3 regions of the Ralstonia sp. SA306 genome follow, and region 1 is predicted to be linked to each of the others. Evidence: predicted binding sites of a transcription regulator. Region 1 holds the regulator's gene; each other region holds the start of a gene.
The links. Region 1 encodes FNR, which switches genes on or off when oxygen is low (the NO sensors DNR and NnrR bind a similar motif). Its sites were predicted from a motif close to TTGATNNNNATCAA; they were not measured.

Region 1 (10,305 bases):
CTACATCCGCGAAGGCTGCGTTGGCTGCCACTCTCAGCAAGTGCGTACGCTTCGCGCTGAGACCGAACGCTACGGCCACTATTCGCTGGCTGGCGAGTCGGTGTTCGATCACCCGTTCCTGTGGGGTTCCAAGCGCACGGGCCCGGATCTGGCGCGCGTTGGGCAGCGCTATTCGGACGACTGGCATCGCATCCACCTGCGTGATCCGCGTGAAGTGGTGCCTGAGTCGAACATGCCGTCATATGCGTGGCTCTCGAAGACGCCGCTGGACAACAGTGACATCGAAAAGAAGATGCATGTCCTGCGTCAGCTGGGTGTTCCGTACACGGATGCCCAGATTGCCGGGGCACGCGAGCAACTCGCAGGCAAAACGGAAGAAGACGCCGTGGTCGCCTATCTGCAAGGCCTTGGCGTGGAGCTGCGTAACGTCCGGGACGTGGCTGTCGCTCCGGCTGCTGCGCCTGCCACCGTTGCAGCCAAGGAGTAAGCCATGGCCATGCTGAGTGCAATTGCGACTGCCGTCTTCCTCGTGTTGTTCGTCTGCATTACCTGGTGGGCATTCTCCGCGCATCGCCGCGCTGCGAATGCGGAATCGGCCATGCTGCCGTTCCTGCTGCCCGATGAGGCCGAGGTCGCCGGTGCGCGCGCAGACGCGTCGCGCCCGCATCAATAAGGACACAGAATCATGAGCGACTTCATTTCGGAGTTCTGGGGGTATTACATCGCAGCGATCGCCTTGGTTGGCATCGTGTGGTGTGTCTGGTTGCTGTTTTCGCAGAGGCGCATTCAGATTGCGCCCGGTCATAGCGCGGGCGAGGACACCGGCCATGTATGGGACGGCGACCTGCGCGAACTGAACAACCCGCTGCCACGCTGGTGGATGTGGATGTTCCTGCTGTCGTGCATCTTTGCGTTGGGGTACCTGATCCTCTACCCGGGGTTGGGTTCATACGGCGGCGCCCTCGGTTTCTCGACACGGGGCGAATTGGCCGCGCAGCGCGCTGCAGCCGATGCACAGGTCCGTCCGGTCTATGAGCGTTATGCCAGCATGGACATCAAGCAGATCGCCGCCGACCCGCAGGCCCATGAGATCGGCCAGCGCCTGTTCCTGAACAACTGCGCGCAGTGCCACGGCTCCGACGCCGGCGGCTCGAAGGGCTTCCCGAACCTGACCGACAGCGACTGGCTGTACGGCGGCGAGCCCGAGACGATCCTGACCACCATCACCAAGGGGCGTCACGGTGTCATGCCATCGCTGGCTGCTGTGGTGGATGGCAACCAGGCTGTCAACGTGGCCAACTACGTGCGCTCGCTGTCGGGCTTGTCTTACGACCCGATCAAGGCAGCGCGTGGTGAACCGACGTTCAAGTCGGTCTGCGCGGCCTGCCACACGGCAAGCGGCAAGGGCAATCAGACACTTGGCGCACCTAACCTGACCGACCGCGTCTGGCTGTACGGCAGTTCGGAAGCAACCATCGTCGAGACCATTCTCAAGGGTCGTGACAACACGATGCCGGCGCACGAGAACCTGCTCTCGCCGGAGAAGATCCGCATGCTGGCGGCCTATGTATGGGGTCTGTCGAATAGCAATACGAGTCACGCGCAATGAGCGACAAAGAACCAGCCTGGCGCCCGATGACGCCCGCCACTGCGGCGGCGGGCGCCGAAGACGCACCCACCGAGCAGATGCTCTATGAGGTCCGGCGCAAGATTTATCCACGCGCCGTGACCGGCGCCTTTGCGCGTTGGCGCGTCTGGCTGGTGCTGGCCACGCAAGCCATCTTTTATGGCTTGCCGTGGTTCCAGTGGAACGGTCGCCAAGCAGTGCTATTCGACTTGGGCGCACGCAAGTTCTACCTCTTTGGCCTCGTGTTGTGGCCGCAGGATGTCATCTATCTGACGTTGCTGCTGGTGCTGTCGGCGCTGGCGCTGTTTCTATTTACGGCGGTGGCGGGGCGGCTCTTTTGCGGCTATGCCTGTCCGCAGACGGTCTACACCGAGATTTTCATGTGGATCGAGCGGCACATCGAAGGAGATCGCTTCGCGCGCATCCGCCTCGACGGTGAGCGTTGGAGCCTGCGAAAATTCCGCCTGAAGGCCGCAAAACATTCGGCTTGGATCCTCATCGCGCTGTGGACGGGCTTCACCTTCGTGGGCTTCTTCACGCCAATCCGCGATCTGGGCATGGAGACCTGGACGCTGTCGCTCGGTCCTTGGCAGACATTCTGGATGCTGTTCTACGCATTTGCGACGTGGGGCAACGCCGGTTTCATGCGCGAGCAAGTCTGTCGGTACATGTGTCCCTACGCTCGTTTCCAGAGCGTGATGGTCGATCCCGATACCTATGTTGTGACTTACGACACCCAGCGCGGCGAGCCGCGCGGCAGCCGTTCGCGCAACGCCGATTTCGAAGCTCAGGGTCTGGGTGCTTGCGTCGACTGCAGCATCTGCGTGCAGGTGTGCCCGACCGGCATCGACATCCGTCAAGGGCTGCAATACGAATGCATCGGTTGCGGTGCTTGCATTGACGCCTGTGACCAGGTCATGGACAAGATGCGCTACCCGCGCGGTCTGATTCGCTACACGTCAGAACGCGCGATGCTTGATCGGCTCAGCCCGAAGGAAGCCCGGCGACATCTGCTGCGTCCGCGTGTGCTGATCTATACCGGGATCATGCTGGTGCTCTTCACCGGGTTCATCGTGGCGTTGGCCATGCGGCAGCCACTCAAGGTTGACGTCATTCGTGATCGTGGTGCACTGGCGCGTGAAGTGGATGGCGGCAAGATCGAGAACGTTTATCGCCTGCAACTGATGAACGCCTCCGAGCACCCCATGCGCGTGACCATCACCGCAGAGGGCATGCCGGAACTGGACGTGGAAGGCGGTCGCGGCGAGTCGACCACATTGGAACTGCCGCCGGCGGCTAACCGACTGCTGCCAGTGCGCGTACGCCGGCCGGCCGACGATGCCGCCCCCGGCTCGCACAAAATCCGTTTCGTCATCCATGCAGACAGCGGTAGCGACAGCCTCGTACTGCGCGAACCGTCGAGCTTCATCGTGCCGCGCTGATGCGGCATCCCCAACAGGAGGCAACGATGCACGCAACGCAATCTTCCGCACAGGCCCGTCCTTGGTGGCGCGAGCCCTGGCCGTGGCTGCTGATGGCAGGGCCGTTCGTCGCCATGGTCGGCTGCGGCGTCACAATCTGGCTGGCGGTGTCGCATCCCGACGCTGTTATTCATGACAACGTCGTGCGGCGCGGTTTGGTCGTTGAAAAGACGGTCCTCACGCCGGCGCATGCCATTCACACGGAGGCCCGATGAAGCGTCGATTGCTGATGTGGATTCTGTGGCCGGCATTTCTGTCGGCCGCGCTGGCTGAGCTGGTGGTCTTCGCGGTGGTCGACCCCGCAGACCTGCGTTTTTTCGGCGAGCAGATCACGGTGTCGGCCCAAGCGGTCTACACCGTGTCGTTCTTTGTGTTCTGGTTGTTGTGCGGATTGTCGAGCGCGCTGACGCTCTATGTGTCACCGGGCATTGGCAAGCTGGAAGCGCATGAACACCCGCTCGTCTGAGCGGGCGCCATGGAGGGCAGCTTAGGCCGCCTGACCGCTCATGACCTGGCGCAGGCCGGCCAGGTCGATCAGCTTGACGTGGCGTTGGCGGATCTGGATGAGACCCGCTTCGGCAAAGCGCGAGAACAGGCGGCTGACCGTTTCGAGCTTCAGGCCAAGATAGCTGCCGAGTTCTTCGCGGCTCATCCGCAGGACAAACTCGGTCGACGAATATCCACGCTGGGCCGAACGCTTCGAGAGGTTTAGTAGGAACGCTGCGAGACGCTCCTCCGCACGCATGGAGCCCAGCGTGAGCAGCATCAGATGATCCTGCGAAATCTCCTTGCTCATGATGCGCAGGAACTGATGCTGCAGCGAAGGCAGCCGGCGCGAAAGGTGCTGCAACTCGTCGTAGCGCACCACGCAGACTTCGGTATCTTCGAGCGCGGTGGCGTCCGACACGTGGCGCATGTCGCCAATGCCATCGAGCCCGACGATTTCACCCGGCAGGTGGAACCCCGTGATCTGGTGTCGACCGTCTTCAAGCGTCAGATGGGTTTTGAGCGTGCCGAAACGAATGCCATAAACCGCTTCCAGCGGCTCGCCCAAGGAATAGAGCGATTGCCCCTTCTTAATGCGGATGCGCTCGCTGACCAAATCGTCCATCTTGCGCACGTCGTCCGAGTTCATTCCCACCGGCAGGCAGATTTGCCCTAGTACGCAGGTGGAGCAACGCGAGGCTTGATCGGTAAGTGCGATTCGAGTGAGCACGGGTGGGGGCGACTGAATTTCGGGAAAGTGAAATGAGTAATTCTTGTGATGCTGCTGCAGCTTATTATAACGGCGACCTTCTTGTCCTCGGACATTTCCGATGCGGCAAAACGCGTCGATTACGCTTAGTTCGCAACAGTAAAACGAAAACCTTGGTCCATATCAAGAGAGCGTCAGAAAGATGAGTGCCGCAGCGCTTCTGAGCGTTTTCCTGATTGCATTGCTCGGTGGTGTGCATTGTCTGGCGATGTGCAGCGGTATCGCACTCGCGGCCGAACGTGGAGCTGTGGCGGTGCGGATCGTGTCCCGTCGCCGGCTATGGTTTGAGCAGGTCGTCATGCATGCCGGCCGGCTGACCACCTATGCGTTGCTGGGCGCAATCATGGGTGCGATGGGCGCGACTGTCTGGCGCCAGCAATGGCTGCCGATTCAACGCGGCTTGTTTGCCTTCGCTAGCGCATTGCTGGTCGCCTACGGGGTTTTGCTGCTTGTTCGTTCCGCTGGGGATGCGTGGCGCAGTGTGTGGCTTGAGCGCTTGCTTGGCCGCGTGGCAGGTGGCCTGTCTCGAGGGGCCGCCACGCTGGGAAGTAGGCTGCAACGTCAGTCGCCGTTACTACGCCGCTATCTCACTGGCATGGCCTGGGGGCTGGTGCCGTGTGGCATGGTCTACGGCGCATTGGCTGTGGCGTTGTTGGCGGGCAACGCCGCCTCCGGGGCCGTGGTCATGCTCGCTTTTGGTGCCGGTACGCTGCCCAACCTGCTGATGATGTCTGGTCTGGCTGGGTGGCTGCGCGGGCTGTCGCGCCAGCGATGGGCGCGGGGCGCGGCCGGCATCGCCATCGCCGGGTTTGGGGTCTGGGGGCTGGTTCACGCAATCTGGTTGCCAGAGATGCTTAACGCACACGGATTCTGTCTAGTGCTGTAGGTGTTTAAGGCGCGCGGAAATTGCCATCCGGCCTGGGATGGGTGGCTAGGGCATCTTCCCGGTTGCGGCGTTGCTGGAAATTGCCCTACAATCGACAACAATTCGATTCGCCACCCGCGCAAATCAACAATCCCAAGCGCGGCGCCAAGCGATGCCATCCAGCGGTAGAGTCACCCTGGACAGTCGATTCGGGCAGGCTGCCGTTCTTCTTGGTAGTCGTCCGGTGCAGTATCCGTTCCCATGGCGGCGGAAGAAATTGCCCTTGTGGTGCCTGACCGGCACCGGATCAACTCGCTCCTCCGGCCCTACTTTACGGGCACAACCACTGCGTTTTGGTGCAGAGTCCAATTGAATTAATTGGCCTTCGCGTGCCGGGCCCGGGCGGGCAACAGCATTCAGAAATGCCGCGTGCTTCGCGGCGGGACGACAAACCTCAAGCGTGACGGCGACTGGCCGCGCGCGAGCAATGACGAGCCGCTCAACCCGATGAATACCCAAGAGGCGAAGATCGTCCTCGAAACCGCGCTGATCTGCGCGCAGGACCCGTTGCGAGTCAATGACTTGCGCAAGCTGTTCGACGAAGATGTTTCCGCAGACACCATCCGTGTGCTGCTCGAAGAGCTGCGCCAGGACTGGTTGAATCGCGGTGTCGAACTGGTCGCGCTGGCCTCGGGCTGGCGCCTGCAGAGCCGCCCGGAAATGCGCGTGTATCTCGATCGCCTGCATCCGGAAAAGCCGCCAAAGTATTCGCGCGCCGTGATGGAAACGCTGGCGATCATCGCTTATCGCCAGCCGGTCACCCGCGGTGATATCGAAGACATTCGCGGTGTGACGGTCAACACGCAGGTCATCAAGCAGATTGAAGACCGCGGCTGGATCGAGGTCATCGGTCATCGCGACGTGCCAGGCCGCCCTGCGCTGTATGCGACGACCAAGCAGTTTCTCGACGACCTTGGCTTGCGTTCGCTGGACGAACTGCCGCCGCTTGAAGATGCCCGCGCCCAGGCGCAGGCGAGCCTGCTGGAGCAGGGCGCCATCGAATTCGAGGGCGGTGCAATTGCGGTGGAAGAGCTGACGGCGATGGTCAACGACGCGCCGGAAGGTGCTGAGAGCGTAGCGGCTTCGGTGGAGGACTCTGCCGGATCGCCCGTTGCCGAGGCTTCCGTCGAGGCAATTGCTGAAACGCCAGCGCAGCCCGTTGAGGTTGCGGCGGGTGGCGAGCCAGCGCTGGAAACCGAGTCGCAAACAGTGAATGCGATCGAGGTTGCAACTGAAGACGAGTACAAAACACCGATCGAGCCGCCTGCGGCTCCCGCCAATGAACATTCGTGACGCCATGCCCGCCGCACAGTCGGTGCATGGTCTGAACCCCTAGATTTTTTGAAGACGTTGTGAGCACCCAGTCAGACTCCATGGATACACGTATGCCGGCCGACGCCGACGCTCAGCCGCCGCGACAAGACGGCGGTGATGGGACTGAGGCCGCGCCTCGTCGCAAGGGATTGCGCCGAGGCTTGCGCAACCTTGTGGCTTCGCGCCGCCAGCAGCAGGACGGCCGCCCTGAGGGGGAAGCTGCTGAGGCGGGTAGTGCGGACGCCGGCCAGCCTGCGCAACCGCGCAAGAGCCGCGCGCCACGGGCACGCAAGCCGAAAGAAGCGGCTGGTGAGCCGGCGACCGTTGCCGCAGAAGGTGCTGCTCCGGCAGAACAGGCGCCAGCAGAAAGCCAGGGGGAGCGACGTGGTCCGCGCGGCCGTTTCGGCAAGAACCGTCGCCGTCAAGGCGAAGGCCAACCGGCGGAACGCGCCGAGCGCAGCGAACGTACGGAAGGCGCTGGCGGCAAGAATGCCGGCGGTCGTGGCAAGCAGCCGAACCACAATGGCAAACCGCAGGGCAAGGCTGGCGGCCAGACCCAGAATCGAGGGGGCAAGGGGCTGAAGAGCGGCAAGGGCTCCGAAGACGTCTTCCAATACGTGATTTCCGGCGCGTACGATTCGGAGGTTGACGCTGGAGGTGCATCGCAGCCCCCCAAGGTGCGCGAACTGACCTCCGACGACGACGCTCCCAAGCTGCACAAAATCTTGGCTGATGCCGGGCTTGGCTCGCGCCGCGACATGGAAGACCTGATCCTGCAAGGTCGCGTCTCCGTGAACGGCCTGCCGGCCCACATCGGCCAACGCATTCTCGCGACCGATCAGGTGCGCGTGAATGGCAAGCTGATCCAACGCAAGCTGCCGAACAAGCCGCCGCGCGTGCTGCTGTATCACAAGCCGGCCGGTGAAATCGTGAGCCAGTCCGATCCGGAAGGCCGGCCGACCGTGTTCGACGCGTTGCCACGCATGAAGACGGGCAAGTGGGTTGCAGTCGGCCGCCTCGACTTCAATACCGAGGGCCTGCTGATTTTCACGACCTCCGGCGATATCGCCAACCGGTTCATGCACCCGCGCTATGGCGTTGAGCGTGAATACGCGGTGCGTACGCTGGGTGAGCTGGCCGAAACTGACCGTCAGAAGCTCTTGCACGGCATCCCGCTTCAGGACGGCGAAGCCAACTTCCTGCGCTGCGTCGATGGCGGCGGCGAAGGTGTCAACCACTGGTACCACGTCGCCCTGACCGAGGGGCGTAACCGCGAAGTGCGGCGCATGTTCGAGGCGGTCAACCTGACCGTGTCGCGCCTGATCCGTACGCGCTATGGCAGCTTCGTATTGCCACGCGGGCTTAAGCGCGGGCGCTGGCAGGAAGTGTCGGCCGACGATGTGCGTACGCTGATGGGTACGCTGGGCATGAAGGTGCCGACGGCCAGTTCTGGCGGTGGGCAAGACCGCCAGGGCAATCGTCGCCGTGGGCCCGCGCCGGTGTTGATGGGGCCGATGTCGTCCGGTTTTGCGGGGGAAGCCAACTTCCAGTCGCGCGGTATGGGCGTTGAGAACGGTAATCGCGCGCAACCCGCGCAGCGCCGTCCGTCGAGCCCGCGTCAGCCCGATCCGATGCAAACGTCCATGGGCTACATCAATGTGGGTGGTCCCACCACGCTGACAGCGCGCACCCGTATGGGTGAGCGCCCGAATGGCCGCGGCGGCGCGGCCGGCGGCGGTGGTATGCGTGATGGCAATCGCGCGCCCGGCAGCAAGCGCCCCGGAAAGAGTGGTGGTGGTGTCCCGAGTGGCAATAAGGCGCCGCGCGGTGGTAGCAAACGCGGCGGTAAGCGTTAAAAATGCGGGCGTTGTGTGCGGCGTTCGTCGCAACGCCCCATTTTGTGGCGGCTTCTAGGCAATTTTTGCGTTTTGCCTCGAAACGTATTACAATGAGAGTCTAATCAAAAGTCATCCTGCAGAAGATGGGCGAATGATATGGGCGTTGCGCCCATTTTTTTTTGCTTCCGCAGGTTGGTCATACCGGGAAATTCTTCAGGAAAAACGTGCATTTGACTGATCTGATTGAGAAAACCCTCACCGCCATGGGTTACGAGCTGGTGGAAGTGGAGCGCGCGCCCGCCGGGCTGCTGCGCGTGTATATCGATCAGGCAGAGAACGGCATCGTCATTGAAGATTGCGAAAAAGTGAGCCATCAGCTCACGCGCGTGTTCGAAGTTGAAAACGTCAACTACGAACGGTTGGAAGTGTCGTCGCCCGGGCTGGACCGCCCGCTGCGCACGCTGGCCGACTTCACGCGCTTCGCCGGCCTTGAGGTCAAGGTGACGTTGCGCCTGCCGGTGGGCGGGCAAAAGAATTTCACGGGAATCATTCAGGCTCCGACGGGCGAGCCAGGCCAGGAACGAATCGGCCTTGAGTTTGAGGGCAAGGAAGGCCCCGCGCTGCTGGAATTCACGCTGTCGGAACTCGACCGCGCCCGGCTGGTGCCTGTGCTGGACTTCAAAGGAAATCGAAACAAAGGGAACAAGCAATGAGCCGCGAAGTTCTGTTGCTCGTCGATGCGCTTGCGCGCGAAAAAAACGTCGACAAGGATGTGGTGTTCGGGGCGTTGGAGGCCGCATTGGCTTCCGCGACCAAGAAGCGCTTTGAAGAAGACGTGGATGTGCGCGTGGCGATCGACCGTGAGTCGGGCGAACACGAAACCTTCCGTCGCTGGCTCGTCGTTCCCGACGATGCAGGCCTGCAGGAACCGGACAAGCAGATTTTGCTGTTCGAAGCCAAGGAGCAAAATCCTGACCTCGATGTCGACGACTTCGTCGAAGAGCAGATCGAGTCGGTCGAGTTCGGCCGCATTGGCGCGCAGGCGGCCAAGCAGGTGATCCTGCAACGCATTCGCGATGCCGAGCGGGAGCAGATCCTGAACGATTACCTGGATCGTGGCGAGAAGGTCATGACCGGCACGATCAAGCGCGCCGACAAGAAGGGCCTGATCGTTGAAACCGGCCGCGTCGAGGCGCTGCTGGCCCGCGACCAGATGATCCCGAAGGAAAATTTGCGCACGGGCGACCGCGTCCGCGCGTACATCTTGAATGTCGACCGCACCGCACGCGGCCCGCAGATCGAGCTTTCGCGCACCTGCCCAGAGTTCCTGATCAAGCTCTTCGAAAACGAAGTGCCGGAAATGGAACAGGGCCTGTTGGAGATCAAGGCCGCCGCGCGCGATCCTGGCGTGCGTGCGAAAATCGCGGTCGTTGCGCACGACAAGCGTATTGACCCGATTGGCACCTGCGTTGGCGTGCGCGGCACCCGCGTGACGGCTGTGCGTAACGAAGTTGGCGGCGAGGCTGTGGACATCGTGCTGTGGTCGGAAGACCCGGCGCAGTTTGTGATCGGTGCGCTGGCGCCGGCGCAAGTGCAGTCCATCGTCGTGGACGAGGAAAAGCACAGCATGGACGTGGTGGTCGACGAGGAAAACCTCGCCGTGGCCATCGGCCGTAGCGGCCAGAATGTTCGCTTGGCGTCGGAGTTGACCGGCTGGCAGATCAACATCATGACGCCGGCAGAGTCTGCGCAGAAGCAGGCAGAAGAAAGCTCAGTCGTTCGCCAGTTGTTCATGGCGAAGCTGGACGTGGACGAAGAGGTTGCAGACATCCTGATCGAAGAGGGCTTCAGCTCGCTCGAGGAAG
Region 2 (10,305 bases), 890 kb from region 1:
GGCACCTTGTAGATAGCCATGTTCTCGCGACACCAATTGGTAAGGGCGGCGTCATCCAATGTGCCGACGGCCTCGGGCCGCAGCATCACGAAGGCGACGGGAAGCTGGCCGCGTTGTTCGTCGGCGCGGCCCACGACGGCAGAACCGAGGATGGCCGGATGCTTGCCGAGCATGGCTTCGATCTCCGCCGGGAAGACGCTCATGCCGTTGACCTTGAGCATCTCCTTGCGGCGGCCGAGATAGTGGACGTAACCCTGTTCGTCGATGCAGCCGATGTCGCCGGTGTGGAACCAGCCGTTGCGCAGGGTTTGCGCCGTGGCGTCGGGCTTGTTCCAGTAGCCTTTGAGCAGCGTCGGTGTGCGCACGCAGAGTTCGCCTTCGGCGCCGATCGGCATCAGTTCGTGCGTGTCGAAATCGCAGATCTTGAAATCGGTGCCCGGCACCGGCAACCCGACGAAAATCGGTTGCGATCGCAGGTCGAAATCGTCGTCCTGCATGCCGACCGTGAAGCTGTTGCAGGTCTGCGTTTCTGTCATGCCCCAGGCGCTCTCGGCCATCATCGAGCCGGTCAGTTCGCGCCATGCACGGCGGTACTCGGGGTTCAGCTTTTTCACGAACGACGACACGCCCGTATGCCGCAGCGAACGTAAGTCATACGCATGCACACGAGGATGCGCCATCACCTCGGCCGCGCTGTCGACAAGCATCGAGCCGTTGGTCACGCAGTAGCGCTGCACGCCAGCCATGAAGGCCTCCGCATCCCAGCGAGCGAGCAGCACAAGCGGCACGCCAAGGAAGGCTGGGAAGATCAGCCCGGTGTTTTCGCCGGCAATCCAGAACTGCGGATAGAAGCTGAGCATGACGGTGTCGGCATCCGCGCGCAGCGATACGGCCGAGAACGCGGCAGCCATGTCCACCATGTCACCCTGCGAGTGGATGCAGCCCTTGGGCAGCCCCGTCGTGCCGCCGGTGTAGTTGAGCGCAGCAACCGCATCAAGCGAACCAGGCGGGAGAGGGATCGGCGTGGTCTGAGCCAATGCGGGCAACAAGTCGATTGCATCGCCGCAGGTCAGCGGCGGCTCGGTCAGCATTGCCGGGAGCGGCAGCGTCGGCTGTGCGGGGAGCACGTCTGCGTAACGGGTGACGAAGAGGTGCTCGATCGATGTTTCGGCGCGCACGTCACGCACCAGCGGCATGAGGCGATCCAGCGTGACGATGGCCCGCGGTGTGGCGTCGCTCAGCGCATGCATCAACTCCGCTCGCTGCGATAGCGGGCTGATCGGCACATACACGGCGCCCAGCTTGAGAATGCCGAAGAACACCACATTGAATTGCGGGCAGTTGGACAGGAATACCGCAACGCGGTCGCCCGCGCCAATGCCGTGTTGCGTGAGCAGCGCGGCGAAACGGTCGGAGAGATCGTCAAGCTGGGCGAACGTCGTGTCGTGCCCGTAAAAGTGGATGGCCGGCTTGTCTGGCGTGGTGCGCGCCCAGTGCCGCAGATAGTCTGTGAGGGCAGCGCGCCCGATCGGGTAATGCGGCTCGCGGGGGGTATCGACCGGCCATGCGCGCGCCCAGAGCGCGCGAACGCGGCCGAGATACTCGGACTCGTCCATCGACAAAGCTTGTCTCCGTTGGATTGTGCAGTGCGTGCGCACGGCGGCGCCGCACTATCTATACTGGAAAGTAATTTTTTATACCAACGGGTAAGAATATAGAAAGCGTTCTTTGATGCGTCAAGCATTTGAGCGCGATGATGTCGCCAAGATGCGCGTATGCCACGGCGCATACGCGGGCGACATGCGAAAATATGCGCCATGTCCACCGTCCGCAAATCCGCCGTTTCCGACGTGCAACCGTCTGCTGAAACCGAGGCGCCCGAAGCCCCCGGCGTCGCACCGCCGGCCACGCGCCCGCACATCGCCGAGCGGCAGGAGGCCCGCCGCCGGCAGATTCTCGACACAGCCGCGCAGCTCTTCTTCACCAAAGGCTATGCCGGCATGACGATGAGCGACCTGTGCAACGCGCTGGGCGTGACCAAACCGGCGGTGTACTACTACTTCACCGACAAGTACGAGATTTTCGACATTCTGTGCCGCGAGGCCGCGCAGGACTGTCTGTCGGCGATCCGGGAAACGGCCGATCAGGCCCTACCCGTGCGGGAGCGCCTGCAGGCGTGTCTGCTGGAAATGGCTCGCCGTTGCATCGACTGCCACTACGCCGCAGCACTGACGTATCGCGATCGGCAATACCTGCGCCCCGAAACGGTGGAATGGCTGCACGGCATGTCGCGGGCGTATTACCGCGATCTCTATGCGCTGCTCGATGAGGGCAAGCGCGCCGGCGTGTTCGACTTTGGCGATGCGCGCGTCGCCGCGCACTCGATGGGCGGTGTGATGGGCTTCATGTACACGTGGCACGATCCATCGCGCATTGACGCCGGCGTGCTGGCGCACGAGTTGTCGAGCGCCATGATGAAGATCATTCTGCCGGCCGCCCCAAGCCCAGCAACTAAACCCGCGTCCTGAGCGCCGCGCCAGCAGTTGCGCTCGGCAAGACGGGGAGGCGGAAGATCTCCGGCGTCATCAGGTCGATGCCGCAATCGAGCGTTTCCACCCAATCGATGAACCGCTTGACCATGGCTGGCCCGCGAAACGGCTGGCCGTGCTGCGGCACGATCCATTCGATGTCCAGCCCGCGCACCATCTGCGCCCATAGCCGGCACACCCGGTTGCCGCTCATGTAGCGGCGGTGGAAGGGCGCCATCAGCGGCAGGTGCGCGTCAAAATCTTCCACGGGCTTGGCGGCCACGTTGGCGTGCACCATCGACGCCCCCAGATCGCCCGAGAACAGGATGCGCGATACCGGATCGTAGAACTGGAAGTTGCCCTCGGAATGCAGGAAATGCGCCGGCACCGCCAGCAGATGTGATTGCCCCAGCGGAATCGCCATGCCCGTATCCGGGATCGGCACGATGCGGCCCTCGGTTTTGCCGACCGTGCAGAAATGCGGCAGAAAACGCTCCCACACGCGCGAGATCAGGATGTCGCAGCTCGAGCTCGTCAGCCACCGTCCCGCCGAGGCGACGATATCTGGGTCTGCATGCGAGGCCAGCACGTAGTCGAGCTGCTTGGGCGAAAAGTACCGGTTCATCGCCAAAAACAGCGCGTTGTAGGTCATCTGACCCCCTGGGTCGATCAGCGCGCCGTGGCCGTGATCGACGATCAGGAATTGGTTTGTCTGCACCGGCAGGTCGTCGTGATCGTCGACCAGGTCGGAAAACATCAGGCAGACATGCTCGGGCGTTTCATAGAGCGTCGTGACCATGGGAGAGGGCGGGCGCGGTTGGAATGCTCCGATGGTCGCGCAGGGCGTGGCCGCCACACTTGATCCGTGTCAAGGCCGGTGTGACGCCGGCATTGGCCTGGGTGGCCGATCATCCGGCCCCGGCTGGGTCTCACGTGATAAACTCTTGATCTTTAACGCTTTGCGCGAGCCGCACGCGGGTTTTCCGCTTGGGTCTGGCGCGCCGCCATGCCAACCGGCATGCCGCATCTCCCCCTATGAATACTGCAACGATGTCTGAAGCGTCAGAAGCGCCGGCCAATGAATCGGTGACATTCGACAGCTTCGGCCTGCATCCGGACGTCCTCCGCGCGCTGACCGAAAGCGGTTACACCAAGCCCACGCCCATCCAGGCTGCCGCCATCCCGGTGGTGACTGCCGGCTGCGACGTCATGGGCGCCGCACAAACCGGCACCGGCAAGACCGCCGGTTTCTCGCTGCCGATCATCCACAACCTGCTGCCCGACGCCAATACGAGCGCATCGCCTGCGCGCCACCCGGTGCGAGCGCTGATCCTCACGCCCACGCGCGAGCTGGCCGACCAGGTGTACGACAACGTTGCCAAGTACGCGAAGTACACGGCGCTGCGCAGCGCGGTCGTTTTCGGCGGTGTCGACATGAACCCGCAGACGGAGCAACTGCGCCGCGGCGTGGAAATCCTCGTTGCCACGCCGGGCCGTCTGCTCGATCACGTGCAGCAGCGCAGCGTGAACCTGTCGCAGGTGCGCATGCTGGTGCTGGACGAAGCCGACCGCATGCTCGACATGGGCTTCCTGCCCGACCTGCAGCGCATCATCAATCTGCTGCCGGCGCACCGCCAGACGCTGCTGTTCTCGGCCACGTTCTCGCCCGAGATCAAGAAGCTGGCCGCCAGCTACCTGCGTCATCCGCAAACCATTGAAGTGGCGCGCAGCAACGCCACTGCAGAAAACGTCCGCCAGGTCATCTACACCGTGCCGGACAACCACAAGCAGGCCGCGCTCGTGCACCTGCTGCGTCAGCGCGCAGAGCAAGGCCTGCCACGCCAGTGCATCGTGTTCTCCAACAGCAAGATCGGCTGCTCGCGCCTGGCGCGAGCCCTGGAGCGCGAAGGCATCAACGCCAACGCCATCCACGGCGACAAGACGCAGACCGAGCGCATGCAAACGCTCGAAGCGTTCAAGCAAGGTACCGTGGATGTGCTGGTCGCCACCGACGTGGCGGCGCGCGGTCTCGACATCTCGCAGATGCCGTGCGTGATCAACTTCGACCTGCCGTTCAACGCAGAAGACTACGTGCACCGTATCGGCCGCACGGGTCGTGCAGGCGCCTCCGGTGACGCTCTGTCGCTGTTCGCCCCGGGCGATGAGCGTTTCCTGGCCGACATCGAAAAGCTGATTAAGCGCAATTTGCCGCGCGAACAACTAGCCGATTTCGATCCGACCGGTGAACAGGCTCGTGACCGTGAACGCCGCGAGCGCGACGAAAAGCGTGCCCGCAGCGAAGTCCGCCGCTCCCGCGAGCGTGAAGACCGCAACGGTGCCCGCGTGTTGGATCACACGATCGTGCGCCCGCCTTTCCGCCCATCGGACGACCCGTTCTTCAATCGCCCGTACGAATCGTCTCTGCCAGCGGAATCGGCAGAAACTGCCAAGCCAGCGCAAGCGACCGGGCATCCGCGTACCGCCAAGCGCCCGATCGCGGCGCTGCTCGGTGGCGTGCCGCGCAAGCGTTAAGTCAGTCGACTGAAAACGGCGGCGCTCCTGCCGCCAGGGTCAATTGCCTCAGGCCGTTTGTGCCAGGCGATTGGCCCATGCCGGGACGGCGTCTCGGTAAAACCCCTCTACATCCCCCGCACGAATCTCCAGCCCCAGGTGCTGCGCCGCTTCTGTTAGCGCGGCCAGCGGTTGACTGCGGTTGATGGCGCGCGCGCCCGTCTGCTTGCTGAGTTTCTCGCCGTCGGCGTTCACCACCACGGGCACGTGCAGGTAGCGCAACGCCGGCAGCCCGAGCAAGCGCTGCAGGTAGATCTGGCGCGGCGTCGAGTCGAGCAGGTCGGCGCCGCGCACGACGTCCGTGATGCCTTGGGTGGCATCGTCCACCACCACCGCAATCTGGTACGCCCACATGCCGTCGGCGCGCTTGAGCACGAAGTCGCCTACGGCTTCAGCCAGGTTCTGGCATTGCGTGCCCTGCCAGCGGTCGTTGAAGCAGATGGTAGCGGCGTCGGCATCCGGCACCCGCACGCGCCAAGCGCGCGGCGGGCGGCCGTGGAGCCCGTTGCGGCACGTGCCGGGATAGATCAGGGTCTGGTGACGCACGTGCCCATTGGCGTCAATGCTGGTGACGGAATCCGCAATCTCGCGGCGCGTGCAGCCGCACGGGTAGAGGCTCCCGATTGCTTGCAGTTGCTCGAGCGCCTGTTCAAAGCGTGACAGGTGCGCGCTTTGCCACTGTGGGACCTCGTCGGGAATGAGCCCGAGTGTATCCAGTGTGGCGAGGATGTCGCGGTCGGCGCCGGGCACGTTGCGCTGAAAATCGATGTCTTCAATGCGCACGAGCCACGTGCCGCCGTGTACGCGTGCATCCAGCCAGCTTGCCAGCGCGGTGACCAGCGAGCCGATATGCAACGGCCCCGTGGGCGATGGCGCAAAGCGGCCGCGGTATTGGCCGCGCGACGACGTGGTGGATTCCGGAAAATCGAGATTGGCTTGGGACAACGCAACGCTCCAGGCGCAGAAGTCGATGGCGCTATTGTGCGCGATTTGTCCGTACGAGGCGCCTACTGCATCATCAGGGCCTGCCCCAGGCGCGGGTCTTCCAGCTTGTCGACCCACCATTGCAGCGCCTTGCCGCGCATGTTGTTGCGCCAGGCAACCTGAAACGTGCCGGCACGCTTGTCTTCGGTGGTTTCCTTGGCGATCAGTACGCCGGAATCCAGATACGGTTGCGCCAGCGGCACCGGCAACCAGCCGCAGCCCAGGCCACGAATCTGCGCCTGCACCTTGTCAGCCATGGACGGCACCACCAGCGTGTCCTGTCCGGCCATCACGCCGATGGTGCGTGCGGGCAGATTGCGTGACGTATCTCCCACGGCAACGATGCGATGCCGGGTGATGGCGGTTGCAGGCAAAGGCTCCTCCATGTGCGCCAGCGGATGATGTGCCGCCACCGCAAACACAAAGGGAATGTTGCCCACCGTGCGTGTCTGAATGCCCTGTACCTGCATCACCTGCGCCGGCCCGATCAGCAGATCCGCGCGGCCTGAGAGCAGTGCGTCCCACGTGCCGGCCAGAACCTCACGGCTGAAGCGCAGTCGCGTGGCGGTGTTCTCCGCGTAGAAATCCTGGATGACTGGCATAAGTGCGCGAAAGTGCACGAGATCGTCGACTACGATGGTCAGTGTGGCTTCCCACCCGGTGGCGAGGCGTTTGACGCGGCGCGCGAGTTCGTCGGCGGCCTGCAGCAGGTGACGGCCTTCGTCGAGCAATGCGCGGCCAGCGGGCGTGAGTTCCGCCCGATGGCGGCGGCGGTCAAACAGCAGGACATCGAGATCGTCTTCCAGCTTGCGCACCACATATGTCAGCGCCGACGGCACTTTGCCCAGTTCGTGCGCGGCGGCGGCAAAGCTGCCCTTGCGTTCGATCGCGTCCAGCACTTCCAGAGATTCCAGCGATAGCGCCATGTTCAGAATTTTTGATGTATTGAGTCAAAGCCATACCGCGAAACTATAGACAATCTGCGTACCATTCACACATCGACGCAGTAATTTGGATAGGAGATTCATCAAAATGATTGAAATCCGCCCCTCTCAAGATCGCGGTTACGCAGATCACGGCTGGCTCAAGTCGTATCACAGCTTCTCGTTTGCCGATTACATGGACCCGGAACACGTTCAGTTCGGGCCGTTGCGCGTCATCAATGAAGACCGCGTCGCCGCCGGTATGGGCTTTGGCACCCACGGCCACCGCGACATGGAAATCATCAGCTACGTGCTGGATGGTGAACTGGCGCACAAGGACAGCATGGGCAACGGCAGCGTGCTGCGCCCGGGCGACGTGCAACGCATGACGGCTGGGACAGGCGTGCGTCACTCCGAGTTCAACCACGCGCAGGATCAGACCACGCATTTCCTGCAGATCTGGGTGCTTCCCGCGCAGTTGAACCTCACGCCGGGCTACGAAGAACGCCATTTCGACGAGGCTGCCAAGCGCGGCAAGCTCGCCCTGATCGCGAGCACCGATGGTCGTGACGGTTCGGTGAAGGTGCATCAGGACATGGTGCTCTACGCCGGCAAGTTTGATGGCGCAGAAACTGCGTCCTTGCCCATTGCCGAAGGCCGCCGTGCTTACGTGCACGTGGTTCGCGGCAAGGTGAGCATCAACGGTCGCACGCTGGTTGGCGGCGACGCAGCCAAGCTGACGCAAGAAGAGGCCGTGACGCTCTCTGGCGGCGAAGACAGCGAAGTGCTGGTGTTCGATCTGCCGTAATGTTCGTGGCGCACGCTGTGTGCGCCATTTTTCTTTTCCGTTGTCCCCCGCGATACCCAACCCCAAGAGGATTCCCATGGCACGAGTTGCAGTCGTTTATCACAGCGGTTATGGCCACACCAAGAAGCAGGCAGAGGCCGTGTTTGCAGGCGTGCAAGGCGCCGGCGCCGAAGCGCACCTGATTTCGGTCACAGACGTCAACGACGACACGTGGGCGCTGCTGGCCGGCGTCGATACGATCGTCTTTGGCGCGCCGACCTACATGGGCGGCGTTTCGGGCGACTTCAAGAAGTTTGCCGATGCATCGTCCAAGGCATGGTTCACGGGCGCGTGGAAGGACAAGATCGCTGCGGGGTTCACGAATTCCGCATCGATGAATGGAGACAAGTACGCGTCGATCCAGTACCTGTGGACGCTGTCGCAGCAGCACGGAATGATCTGGGTCGGCACGGGCATGATGCCGGCCAACAGCAAGGCCGCCACGCGCAACGACGTGAATTACCTGGCGGGCTTTGGCGGCGCGCTGGCGCAATCGCCGTCTGATGCGAGCCCTGAAGAGGGGCCGTTGCCGGGCGACCTGGAAACCGCCAAGCTGTTCGGTGAGCGCATTGTTGCCATCACCAATCAGTTCGTGCGCGGCCGTCAGTAAGGCGGATCGCTCAAAGAAAAACGCCGGCATGTCCGGCGTTTTTTTGTGCGCTGTTAAGGGTCAGAAGCGCGTGCCAGCGCCGCAGAACACGCCGCGGTTGGAGCCACCCTCGCAGCTCGTTGCGCAGCCGGCCAATGCTGCCAGGCACACCGTGCTGATGAAGAGGAGGGCGGCGAAGCGCTTCATGCAGCGGCCCGCGTTTGGCTGCCCGCGCAATGCGGGCAGCGCTGGCCGGGGATGTAGTCGGCGGATTGCTGTTCTTCCGGCGTCACCACGGCGCGGCAGGCGAAGCATTGTTTCGGCCCTGCTGGCAGCAGCTCAGCATTGAGAGCCGTGCGGTGGTCGAACACGAAGCAGTCGCCGTCGTAATGGGCGCCGCCCACTTCCTCGAAATACTTGAGGATGCCGCCTTCGAGCTGATACACGCGCTCGACGCCGATCTCCTGCATGTGGATTGCCGCCTTTTCGCACCGGATGCCGCCGGTGCAGAAGGACACGACCGTCTTGCCGGCAAAGTCGTCTTTGTGCGCGGCAATGGCGGGCGGGAATTCGGTGAATTTCTTGAGGTTGTATTCGACGACGTTTTTGAATGTGCCGACGGCAACTTCATAGTCATTGCGCGTGTCGAGCATCACCACTGGGCGGCCCTCGTCGTCGTGGCCCTGGTCGAGCCAGCGCTTGAGATCGGGCGGCGCAACCGACGGCGCGCGGCCGTCTTCCGGGCGGATCAGCGGGTGGCGCATGGTGATGATTTCTTTCTTCATGCGCACCAGCAAGCGGCGGAACGGCTGGTGGTCGGACAGGCTTTCCTTCGGTGCCAGGTCAGCAAAACGGGCGTCGGCGCGCAGCCAGCCGACGATGCCGTCAATGGCTTCACGCGAGCCGGCCAGAAAGATGTTGATGCCCTCGGGCGCCAGTAGAACGGTGCCCCTCAGCTCGCGCGCCTGGCATTCGGCCAGCAGGGCGGCGCGCAAGGTCTCGCGGTCATCGAGGGTGACGAATTTGTAAGCGGAAATATTGACGATCTGCATGTGCTGCCGCGCCATTTTTTGGCGCTTTGGGTAACCCGTTGATTCGTAAGCCGAAATTATAGCCGCCCGAGCAGCCGCGCGGGGTTGTCGATGATCAACCGGACACGCCCCGAATGCTTTACGGAAGATGTCACCCGGTACAATACGCGGATGAATTCGCCGCGCTTCGTCCACCTCCGCCTCCACTCCGAATACTCCGTCGTCGATGGCAACGTCCGTCTGGACGATGCCGTCAAGGCCGCAGCCAAAGACGGCATGGGCGCCTTGGCGCTGACCGATCTCGCCAATGCCTTCGGGCTGGTGCGCTTCTACAAGGAGGCGCGCGGCAAGGGCGTCAAGCCTATCGTCGGCGCCGACGTGTGGATCACCAATCACGATGAGCGCGACAAACCGGCACGCCTTCTGTTGTTGGTCCGTGACAAGCAGGGTTACCTGAACCTGTGCCAGTTGCTGGCCCGTGCTTGGCTCTCCAACCAACATCGCGGCCGCGCGGAAATCGCCCCCGAATGGTTCGACGAGCCGGGCGTGGAAAATGCCCCATTGGCCACGGGCCTGCTGGCGCTCTCAGGCGCCATGGGCGGCGATATTGGCATGGCGCTGGCCAACGGAAACGAGGCGCTGGCGCGCAAGCTGGCGACGAACTGGTCGCGCGTGTTTCCGGGCGCCTTCTACATCGAACTGCAACGCGCCGGGCAGACTGGTACCGAGGCCTACATCCAGCAAGCCGTGAAGCTCGCATCGGCCATGCAGTTGCCGGTGGTTGCCACGCATCCGGTGCAGTTCATGACCCCGGACGATTTCACGGCCCACG
Region 3 (10,305 bases), 1.7 Mb from region 1:
TCGCGCAAGGCCGCGCCAATTACCAATATGGCGGCAAGCTGCTGCGTTCGGCGAACGTCGTGCAGATCGGCGACCGTACCCGCGTCGTGCTCGATCTGTCGCGCCAGACGCAGTACAAGTCGGAAGTGCGCGGTAACCAGTACGTGCTGACGCTGCAAGCTGCGCCGGTGGCGGCGGCAGTCGCAGCGCCGACCTTCTCGGCCCCGACACCCGTCGCAGGCGCCGAGCGCCCGGCGGTGCGCAACGTTGACTTCCGCCGCGGCGAGGATCTTGCCGGCCGCGTGGTGGTCGACCTGTCGACTGCCAACTCGGCGATCAACATCGCCCAGCAAGGCCAGAACCTCGTGGTGGACTTCGTCGGTGCGACGCTGCCGCAGTCGCTGCGTCGTCGCTACGACGTGAGCGATTTCGGCACGCCCGTGCAGGCCATGCGTGCCACCGATAACGGCACTGGCGCACGTCTGATCATCGAGCCGCGTGGCAACTGGCAGTACAGCTCGTACCAGACCGACACGCAGTTCGTGGTGGAAGTGCGCCCGACGAAGGAAGACCCGAACAAGCTGATTTCCGGCCCGGGCTACCGTGGTGAGCGGCTGTCGCTGAACTTCCAGAACATCGATGTGCGTTCGTTGCTGCAAGTCTTCGCCGACTTCACGAATCTCAACATCGTGACCAGCGACAGCGTGACGGGTACCCTTTCGCTGCGTCTGAAGGATGTGCCGTGGGATCAGGCACTGCAGATCGTGCTCGATTCGAAGGGCCTGGCGTCGCGTCGCAACGGCAACGTGCTGTGGGTGGCCCCGCGTGGTGAACTGGCCACGAAGGAAAAGGCCGAGCTGGAGTCGCAACAGCAAGTGACCGAGCTGGAGCCGCTACGCAGCCAAGTGTTCCGACTGAACTATCAGAACGCTGGGGATGTGCGCAACATGCTGCTGGGTGCTGGTGCCGCAGGTGGTGCGGGCGGTGCAGCCGGTGGCGCCGCGACTTCGCGGATTCTGTCCAAGCGTGGCTCGCTCACGGCGGATACGCGTACGAATCAACTGTTCGTCTCCGACATCCCGAGCAAGCTCGAAGAGGTGCAGGCGTTCCTCCAGAAGATCGACATCCCGGTTCGTCAGGTGATGATCGAGGCGCGCATTGTTGAGGCGGACGACACGTTCAGTCGCAACCTGGGTGCCAAGCTGGGCTTTGCCTCCAAGACGAATGGCGCCGGTTACGGCAACACCTACACCAACGTGGTGTCGCCGGTTACGCAAGGCGCCACGTGGGACAACAGCCCGGCGATCAGCTTCCCCGCCAACGGCATCAACGGCGTGAATGCAGCCAGCGTGGCCGTGAGTCTGTTCAATGCCGGTGCCGGCCGTTTCCTGGCGCTGGAGCTGTCTGCGCTGGAAGCTGATGGTCGCGGCAAGATCGTCTCGAGCCCGCGCGTGGTCACTGCAGACAACATCAAGGCGCTGATCGAGCAAGGTACTGAAATTCCGTACCAACAGGCGACCTCTTCCGGTGCGACTTCGGTGCAGTTCAAGAAGGCCAACCTGAAGCTGGAAGTGACGCCCAAGATCACACCGGATGGCAACATCTTCTTGGATGTGGACGTCAACAAGGACAGCGTGGGTATCCAGACCACCAACGGCTTTGCCATCGACACCAAACACGTACAGACGCAGGTGCTGGTCGAGAACGGCGGCACGGTCGTGATCGGCGGTATCTACACGCAGAACGAGCGGACCGACATCAACAAGGTGCCGTTGCTGGGCGATATTCCGGTGCTGGGCAACTTGTTCAAGAGCACGAGCAAGATCAACAACCGCACCGAGCTGCTGGTTTTCCTGACGCCGCGTGTGCTGTCCGATCAACTGTCGCTGAAGTAATCGGCGGCGGTATCGCGATCTGAAAGCCCGGCCTCCTGAGTGGAGCGCCGGGCTTTTTTGTGTCCTGCTGCCGGGTTTGTGCGGGATGGTGACCAAATGCCACTACAATCAAGCTCAAATTCCTGATTTCACGCGATTTTGTCTGTTTCCAACGTATTTTTCGTCGGCTTGATGGGCGCGGGCAAGACCACGGTCGGCCGGGCGGTGGCGCGTCGGCTCGATCTGCCGTTCTTCGACTCCGATCATGAGATCGAAGCGCGCTGCGGCGTGCGTGTGCCGATCATTTTCGAGCACGAGGGCGAAGTGGGTTTCCGCGATCGCGAAACCCACATGATCGACGAACTCACCTCGCGCGATGGCGTGGTCCTCGCCACGGGCGGCGGTGCGGTGCTGCGTGCCGAGAATCGCGCGCTCCTGCGCGAGCGCGGGACCGTGATCTACCTGCGCGCCAATCCGCATGACCTGTACCTGCGCACGCGGCACGACAAGAACCGGCCACTGCTGCAGACCGAAAACCCGCGTGCCAAGCTTGAAGAACTGCATGCGATCCGGGATCCGCTATACCGTGATGTGGCGCACTTTGTCATCGAAACGGGCAAGCCCACCGTCGCCCAGCTTGTTAATATGGTGCTGATGCAACTCGAGGTGGCCGGCATTGTGGCGCCGCCTGCGGGCGCCTCCACCTCCTCGCAAGTCTCCCCTCAGTCATGATTACCGTTGATGTTGACCTCGGCGATCGCGCCTATCCGATCCATATCGGCTCGGGGTTGCTGTCCAAGGCCGAGTTGTTCGCCCCCCACATTCGCGGCGCGCGTGCCGTGATCGTCACCAACGAGACCGTCGCGCCGCTGTATGCGGCCAAGGTCGAAGAAGCCATTCGCGCGCTTGGCAAGGCCGTCGACACGGTTGTGCTGCCCGATGGCGAGTCGTTCAAGAAGTGGGACACGCTCAACCGGATCTTCGATGCGCTGTTGACGACCGGTGCAGACCGCAAGACCACGCTGATCGCGCTGGGCGGCGGCGTGATCGGCGACATGACCGGCTTTGCCGCGGCCTGCTACATGCGCGGTGTGCCGTTCATTCAGGTACCGACGACGCTGCTGTCGCAGGTCGATTCCTCGGTGGGCGGCAAAACGGGTATCAACCACCCGCTGGGCAAGAACATGATCGGCGCGTTCCACCAGCCGCAGGTGGTGCTGGCCGACATCGATACGCTACGCACGTTGCCTGCGCGCGAGCTGGCTGCCGGCATGGCCGAGGTCATCAAGCACGGCGCAATCGCCGATGCCGATTACTTCGCCTGGATCGAACAGAACATCAAGGGTCTCAACGATTGCGATGCCGACCTGATGTCCGAAGCCGTGCGGGGCTCGGTGCGCATCAAGGCGGCCGTCGTGGCGCAGGACGAGCGCGAAACCGGCCTGCGTGCCACGCTCAATTTCGGCCATACCTTCGGCCACGCCATCGAGGCTGGCCTGGGCTACGGCGAATGGCTGCACGGCGAAGCCGTCGGCTGCGGCATGGTGATGGCGGCGGACCTGTCGCATCGCCTGGGCTTTATCGATATCGACACGCGCAACCGCATCACTGCACTCACGCGTGCGGCTGATCTGCCGGTGGTGGCACCGGACCTGGGCGTCGATCGCTTCATCGAGCTGATGCGCGTCGACAAGAAGGCCGAAGCCGGCGAGATCAAATTCGTGTTGCTGCGCAAGCTGGGCCAGGCGTTCGTGACTACGGTGCCCGATGCCGACTTGCGCGCCACCTTGCAGCACGCCGTGCTGCGACCACCGACCGAAGCGCCCGTCGCCTGAGGCAAGACGAGATGGCCCGATGAACGACCGATTTGATTTGCCGTCCGCGCCGTTCGACCTCGAAGGCCATCTCGCCCCTTACGCCGCACATTCAGCGCAGACGCGCGGCCGCGTGCACGCCGAGCCGCCCTCCACCTCGCGCACCGAGTTCCAGCGTGACCGCGATCGCATCATCCACAGCACCGCGTTTCGGCGCCTCGAATACAAGACGCAAGTCTTTGTGAACCACGAGGGCGACCTGTTCCGGACGCGGCTCACGCACAGCCTGGAGGTCGCGCAGATTGGTCGTTCGATTGCGCGCAGTCTGCGCCTGAACGAAGACCTGGTCGAAGCGGTTTCGCTGGCACACGATCTGGGTCACACGCCATTCGGCCACGCTGGGCAGGACGCGCTCAACGACTGCATGAAGCCGTATGGCGGCTTCGAACACAACCTGCAGAGCTTGTTGGTGGTCGATCGGCTGGAAGAGCGCTACGGCGGTTTCGATGGCCTGAACCTCACGTTCGAGACGCGCGAGGGCATTCTCAAACATTGCTCGCGCAATAACGCGGCCACGCTTGGTGACCTGGGGCGGCGCTTTCTCGAAGGTCAGCAGCCCTCGCTGGAAGCCCAGCTTGCCAATCTCGCTGATGAGGTCGCGTACAACAACCACGATATCGACGATGGCCTGCGCTCCGGCCTGATTACGCTGGAGCAACTCGAAGGCGTACCGCTGTGGGCTATCCACCGGCGTGAAGCCGAGGCCGCGTTCCCGGATGTCAGCGGCCGGCGCCTGATCAACGAAACCATTCGCCGCATCATCAACGCGCTGATCGTCGATCTGATCGGTACCACGCGTGCCGGCATTGCTGACGTTGCGCCGCAATGTATCGATGATGTGCGTGCCGCGCCGGCGCTCGTTGCCTTCTCCGAGCCGATGCGTGAAGAGGCGCGCGCGCTCAAGCGCTTCCTGTTTGACAACCTGTATCGGCATTACCTCGTGATGCGCATGGCCGCGAAGGCGCGCCGCATCATCGACGATCTGTTCCGCGTCTTCATGGAAGACCCGCGCCTGCTGCCGCCGCAGTACCAGGCGAAAGCCAACCCCGAAGAGCAGCCGCGCTGGATTGCGCATTACATCGCTGGCATGACGGATCGTTACGCCATCAAGGAGCATCGCCGCATCTTTGCCGTGGATGCGGTTTGAGTAACGGCAGTAACGGTCGAGCCGCTATCCGATCGCCTGGCTCCCAAGCGATCTGAAACCAGATCAAAATCAAACGCCCAAAAAAAATGCCCGGCCGCCCCAACGCATGCCGGGCCGAACGCGCCAACCACCGCCGACGAGCGCCCCCGCCGTCGACGGCCCCTGCGGCACGTCGGTAAAAGGCGATCAGGACAGTGTCAGTTCGCTGATCGCCCTCCCTTAAAAGCGATAACCCAGGCCGACGCCCAGCAGCCATGGGTCAACCTTGACCTTGCTGATGGTCTGGCCGGCCATCTTCACGTCGGCGCTGATCCAGGTCTTCTTCAGGTCGACGTTGAAGTAGAGGCGTTCGGTCAGGCGATAGTCGAAGCCGACCTGCAGCGCGGGGCCGAAGCTGTTCTTGCTCAGGTCCAGAGAACCAACGCCGGGCACCTGCAGATTTACATTCGAGATGCGCGTGTAGTTGATGCCAGCGCCCACGTACGGCTTGAAGCGCGACTCGGGCGTGAAGTGGTACTGCATCGTCAGGATGGGCGGCAAGTGGCGGAAACTGCCGATCTTGGTCGGGCCGCCCAGCGCGCTTTGCATGACCGTGACGTCCTGTTGTTGCGGGTAGGTCAGGATCAGTTCGGCCGCGAGGTGTGGCGTAAAGAAGTACGAGATGTCCAGCTCGGGCAGGACCTTGTTGTTGATCTGAATGGCGTCAGCCGGAATGGCCAGTGCGGGCACCGCGTCGGATTTGTTGGCGGCTGTCAGATTGACGGCGCGCAGACGCACCATCCAGTTGCCGGTGGCCGGCGCCAAATCCGTGCTCTGCGCAAAGGCGGTTTGGCTGAATCCGGCGGCAAGCATTCCGGCGGCTACAGCAACAGCGGCTAGGCGGTGAAAAGCCATGAATCGCTCCCTCTCGTGTCGTCTCGTGATGTGATGGGAGCCAGTCTCGCGGGGAAGTCGCTTGGCCGGTTTGCTCGGGATCAAGTTCTCCCTGTCGTCGATAGCGCGTAGGGCCACCGATTTGACGGCACGCAAACTCTGCCGTCGCCCCTCGACGACAACCGGCATGCAAGCGTTTGCCCACTGAAAAGTGGGGACAGATTCGTCGGCTTCGGGCTACGATGGCGCTTTTCGCCGCATGTCTTTTCCATGGCCCGCCTGCCTCGCCTCAGTCCCACCGATGTCCCTGTGCACGTGTTGCAGCGCGGCAACAACCGCCAGATCGTTTTTCGCGGCGACGACGACTACGCGTTCTATCTCGATACGTTGCGCATGGCCGCACGCGAGCACGACTTCGCCGTCCATGGTTTCTCGCTGATGCCGAATCACGTCCATCTGGTGGGAACGCCCAAGGTGGCGGACAGCCTTTCGCGCACGCTGCAGGCGGTCGGACGGCGCTATACGCGGTACTTCAACGCCGCCGCTGATCGCAGCGGAACGCTATGGGAAGGGCGTTTCCGCTCGACCGTACTGGACCCGACCGAATGGGTGCTGCCGATACTGTTGTATGTGGAATCCAACGCGGTGCGCGCGGGCCTGGTCAGCACGCCGGAAGACGACCGATGGAGCACGTATCGGCATCATGTGGGTATTCAATCCATTCCGTGGGTGAGTGACCACTATTGCTACTGGCGTCTTGGCAACACGCCTTTCGAACGCCAATCGCGCTATCGAACGTTGTGGCATGAAGGTCTGGGTTCAGACCAGCTTGCGCAGATTCGCCAGCATGTGCACAGCGGCTGGCCACTCGGAAACGAGGCGTTTCTCGCGACACTGGCGCGCGCCGGCGGCCGCCGCGTTGCGCCCCTGCCGAAGGGGCGACCGCCTCGCCAACCCGCAGAAGTGGGCGCGGAGGACAGCGCGCGCACTGAATAGTAGGGTGGCGGGGCCGTCACGCACAGCCTCATCACTGCGCTCGAATTTAATCTGTCCCCACTAATAAACCCGCACTGTTGTCGTGCATTTATTAATTTACTCCGACCCCATTTAAAAACTTTTGCCTGTTACAGGCTGCTCTTTTATATTCGTTCCACCCCGCATTCATGGTGCGGCGCGCCATTGCTTGTCTGCCACCGCATCCGCACGATCGCGAGGGCCTTCTACGACGGCGCGAAGTACCCACAACCTCGGAAGATCGCCGTGGAACAACATTCCTTCCCCGCCGCACCGTCGGCCCAGGGTCTGTACGACCCGACCAATGAACATGACGCTTGCGGCGTCGGCTTCGTCGCTCACATCAAGGGCAAGAAGAGCCACGAGATCGTCCAGCAGGGTTTGCGCATCCTGCATAACCTCGACCACCGAGGCGCGGTCGGTGCTGATCCGCTGATGGGCGACGGCGCGGGCATCCTGCTGCAGATTCCCGACCAGTTCTTCCGTGAAGAAATGGCGAAGCAGGGCATCAACCTGCCGCCGGCCGGCGAATACGGCGTCGGTATGATCTTCCTGCCGAAGGAGCACGCGTCGCGCTTGGCCTGCGAACAGGAACTCGAGCGCACCGTGCGTCTGGAAGGCCAGGTCGTGCTGGGTTGGCGCGATGTTCCGGTCGACAAGACCATGCCGATGTCGCCGACGGTCCAGAAGACCGAGCCGGTGATCCGCCAGATTTTCATCGGGCGCGGGCGCGACATCATGACCACCGACGCGCTGGAGCGGAAGCTGTACGTGATCCGCAAGACTGCCAGCCACGCCATCCAGGCACTCAAGCTCAAGCACGGTAAGGAATACTTCGTGCCGTCGATGTCGGCGCGCACGATCGTCTACAAGGGCCTGCTGCTGTGCGAACAGGTGGGCCGCTATTACCAGGACTTGGCAGACCCGCGTACGGTGTCGGCGCTGGCGCTGGTGCACCAGCGTTTCTCGACCAACACGTTCCCGGCCTGGGAGCTGGCGCACCCGTACCGCATGGTTGCGCACAACGGCGAAATCAACACCGTCAAGGGCAACGTCAACTGGATCAACGCGCGTACGGGCGGCATCTCGTCGCCGGTGCTGGGCGATGATCTGCCGAAGCTGTGGCCCCTGATCTATCCGGGCCAGTCGGATACCGCATCGTTCGACAACTGCCTCGAACTGCTGACGATGGCCGGCTACCCGTTGGCCCAGGCGATGATGATGATGATTCCGGAAGCGTGGGAACAGCACACGCTGATGGACGACAACCGTCGCGCCTTCTACGAATACCACGCCGCGATGATGGAGCCGTGGGACGGCCCCGCCGCCATCTGCTTTACCGACGGCCGCCAGATCGGCGCAACGCTCGACCGTAACGGCTTGCGTCCGGCGCGCTATTACGTGACCGACGACGACATGGTCGTGATGGCCTCGGAGGCCGGCGTGCTGCCGATTCCCGAGTCGCGCATCGTCAAGAAGTGGCGTCTGCAGCCGGGCAAGATGTTCCTGATCGACATGGAGCAGGGCCGCATCATCGACGACAAGGAACTCAAGGACAACCTGGCCAACGCCAAGCCCTACAAGAGCTGGATCGATGCCGTGCGCATCAAGCTCGACGAGCTGGACGCGAAGCCCGAAGACGTGGCCGCCGAGACCAAGCCGGCCGCCAAGCTGCTGGACCGCCAGCAGGCCTTCGCCTACACGCAGGAAGACGTCAAGTTCCTGATGACCCCGATGGCCGCCAACGGCGAAGAGGCCGCAGGCTCCATGGGTAACGACAGCCCGCTGGCCGTGCTGTCGTCCAAGAACAAGACGCTTTACAACTATTTCAAGCAACTGTTCGCGCAGGTCACGAACCCGCCGATCGACCCGATCCGCGAAAACGTGGTGATGTCGCTTGTCTCGTTCATCGGGCCGAAGCCGAACCTGCTTGAGCTGAACAACATCAACCCGCCGATGCGTCTTGAAGTGAGCCAGCCCGTGCTGGACTTCAAGGACATGGCGAAGATCCGGAACATCGAGCACTACACCGGCGGCAAGTTCATGGCTTACGAGCTGGACATCTGCTACCCGGTGGCGTGGGGCAAGGAAGGCATCGAGGCGCGCCTGGCCTCGCTGTGCGCCGAGGCGGTTGACGCGGTCAAGTCGGGCTACAACATCCTGATCGTGTCGGACCGTGCGGTCGACGAGAAGCAGGCTGCCATTCCGGCGCTGCTGGCCACGTCCGCCATCCACCATCACCTGGTGGAGAAGGGCTTGCGCACGAGCACCGGTCTGGTCGTCGAAACGGGTTCGGCCCGCGAAGTGCACCACTTCGCGCTGCTGGCCGGCTACGGCGCAGAAGCCGTGCATCCGTATCTGGCGATGGAGACGCTGGCCGAATTGGCGCCGGGTCTGGGCCTGACCGCCGAGAAAGCCATCTACAACTTCACCAAGGCGATCGGCAAGGGCCTGCACAAGGTGATGTCCAAGATGGGCATCTCGACGTACATGTCGTACACGGGCGCGCAAATCTTCGAAGCAATCGGCCTGTCGCGTGAACTGGTCGACAAGTACTTCCACGGCACCGCATCGAACGTGGGCGGCATCGGCATCTTCGAGGTGGCCGAAGAAGCGCTGCGCTTGCACCGTGACGCCTTTGGAGATGCACCGGTGCTGGCGAACATGCTGGACGCTGGTGGCGAATACGCCTACCGCATCCGCGGCGAAGAGCACATGTGGACCCCGGATTCGATCGCCAAGCTGCAGCACGCGACGCGCGCGAATTCGTACCAGACGTACAAGGAATACGCGAACCTGATCAACGATCAGAGCAAGCGCCACATGACGCTGCGCGGTCTGTTCGAGTTCAAGGTGGACCCGGCACGCGCGATCCCGCTGGAAGAAGTGGAATCCGCCAAGGAGATCGTCAAGCGCTTTGCTACCGGCGCCATGTCGCTGGGTTCGATTTCGACCGAAGCGCACACCACGCTGGCCGTGGCGATGAACCGCATCGGCGGTAAGTCGAACACGGGTGAAGGCGGCGAAGACGAGCGCCGTTACCGCAATGAACTGCGCGGCATTCCCATCAAGCAGGGCACGAAGCTGTCGGACGTGATCGGCCGCGAAGTGGTCGAGCGCGATCTGGAACTGCAGGAAGGCGATTCGCTGCGCTCGAAGATCAAGCAGGTGGCGTCGGGCCGTTTTGGCGTGACGGCGGAGTACCTGGCTTCGGCTGATCAGATCCAGATCAAGATGGCGCAGGGCGCCAAGCCTGGCGAAGGCGGCCAACTGCCCGGCCACAAGGTGACGGACTACATCGGCAAGCTGCGTTATGCGGTGCCGGGCGTGGGCCTGATCTCGCCGCCGCCGCACCATGACATTTACTCGATTGAGGATCTGGCGCAGCTTATCCACGACCTGAAGAACGTGAATCCGCGTTCGGACGTGTCGGTCAAGCTGGTGTCGGAAGTGGGCGTGGGCACTGTGGCTGCAGGTGTCGCCAAGGCCAAGGCCGATCACGTGGTGATCGCGGGCCATGACGGCGGAACCGGCGCTTCGCCGT

Region 2: M1D44_RS04040 (oxygen-binding di-iron domain-containing protein) is a predicted target of FNR. The motif match lies at 3,387-3,400, and genes of this name have one in related genera.
Region 3: M1D44_RS00415 (OmpW/AlkL family protein) is a predicted target of FNR. The motif match lies at 5,839-5,852, and genes of this name have one in related genera.

The regions. Positions count from the first base shown of each region.
Region 1 covers NZ_CP096451.1:1,739,424-1,749,728, reverse strand. Annotated here, with positions in the region: gene ccoO (cytochrome-c oxidase, cbb3-type subunit II) at 1-487, shown strand, start outside; gene M1D44_RS08405 (cbb3-type cytochrome oxidase subunit 3) at 491-673, shown strand; gene ccoP (cytochrome-c oxidase, cbb3-type subunit III) at 686-1,609, shown strand; gene ccoG (cytochrome c oxidase accessory protein CcoG) at 1,606-3,069, shown strand; gene M1D44_RS08390 (FixH family protein) at 3,096-3,323, shown strand; gene M1D44_RS08385 (hypothetical protein) at 3,320-3,574, shown strand; gene fnr (fumarate/nitrate reduction transcriptional regulator Fnr) at 3,596-4,324, opposite strand; gene M1D44_RS08375 (sulfite exporter TauE/SafE family protein) at 4,506-5,249, shown strand; gene scpB (SMC-Scp complex subunit ScpB) at 5,736-6,581, shown strand; gene M1D44_RS08365 (pseudouridine synthase) at 6,674-8,458, shown strand; gene rimP (ribosome maturation factor RimP) at 8,665-9,153, shown strand; gene nusA (transcription termination factor NusA) at 9,150-10,305, shown strand, end outside.
Region 2 covers NZ_CP096451.1:852,333-862,637, forward strand. Annotated here, with positions in the region: gene M1D44_RS04030 (AMP-binding protein) at 1-1,616, opposite strand, end outside; gene M1D44_RS04035 (TetR/AcrR family transcriptional regulator) at 1,818-2,528, shown strand; gene M1D44_RS04040 (oxygen-binding di-iron domain-containing protein) at 2,512-3,327, opposite strand; gene M1D44_RS04045 (DEAD/DEAH box helicase) at 3,579-5,060, shown strand; gene gluQRS (tRNA glutamyl-Q(34) synthetase GluQRS) at 5,109-6,044, opposite strand; gene M1D44_RS04055 (LysR family transcriptional regulator) at 6,107-7,009, opposite strand; gene M1D44_RS04060 (pirin family protein) at 7,116-7,814, shown strand; gene M1D44_RS04065 (flavodoxin family protein) at 7,891-8,463, shown strand; gene M1D44_RS04070 (hypothetical protein) at 8,524-8,649, opposite strand; gene M1D44_RS04075 (sulfurtransferase) at 8,646-9,494, opposite strand; gene dnaE (DNA polymerase III subunit alpha) at 9,645-10,305, shown strand, end outside.
Region 3 covers NZ_CP096451.1:74,213-84,517, forward strand. Annotated here, with positions in the region: gene pilQ (temperature dependent type IV pilus secretin PilQ) at 1-1,874, shown strand, start outside; gene M1D44_RS00400 (shikimate kinase) at 2,013-2,585, shown strand; gene aroB (3-dehydroquinate synthase) at 2,582-3,688, shown strand; gene M1D44_RS00410 (deoxyguanosinetriphosphate triphosphohydrolase) at 3,708-4,874, shown strand; gene M1D44_RS00415 (OmpW/AlkL family protein) at 5,094-5,768, opposite strand; gene M1D44_RS00420 (transposase) at 6,018-6,743, shown strand; gene M1D44_RS00425 (glutamate synthase-related protein) at 7,008-10,305, shown strand, end outside.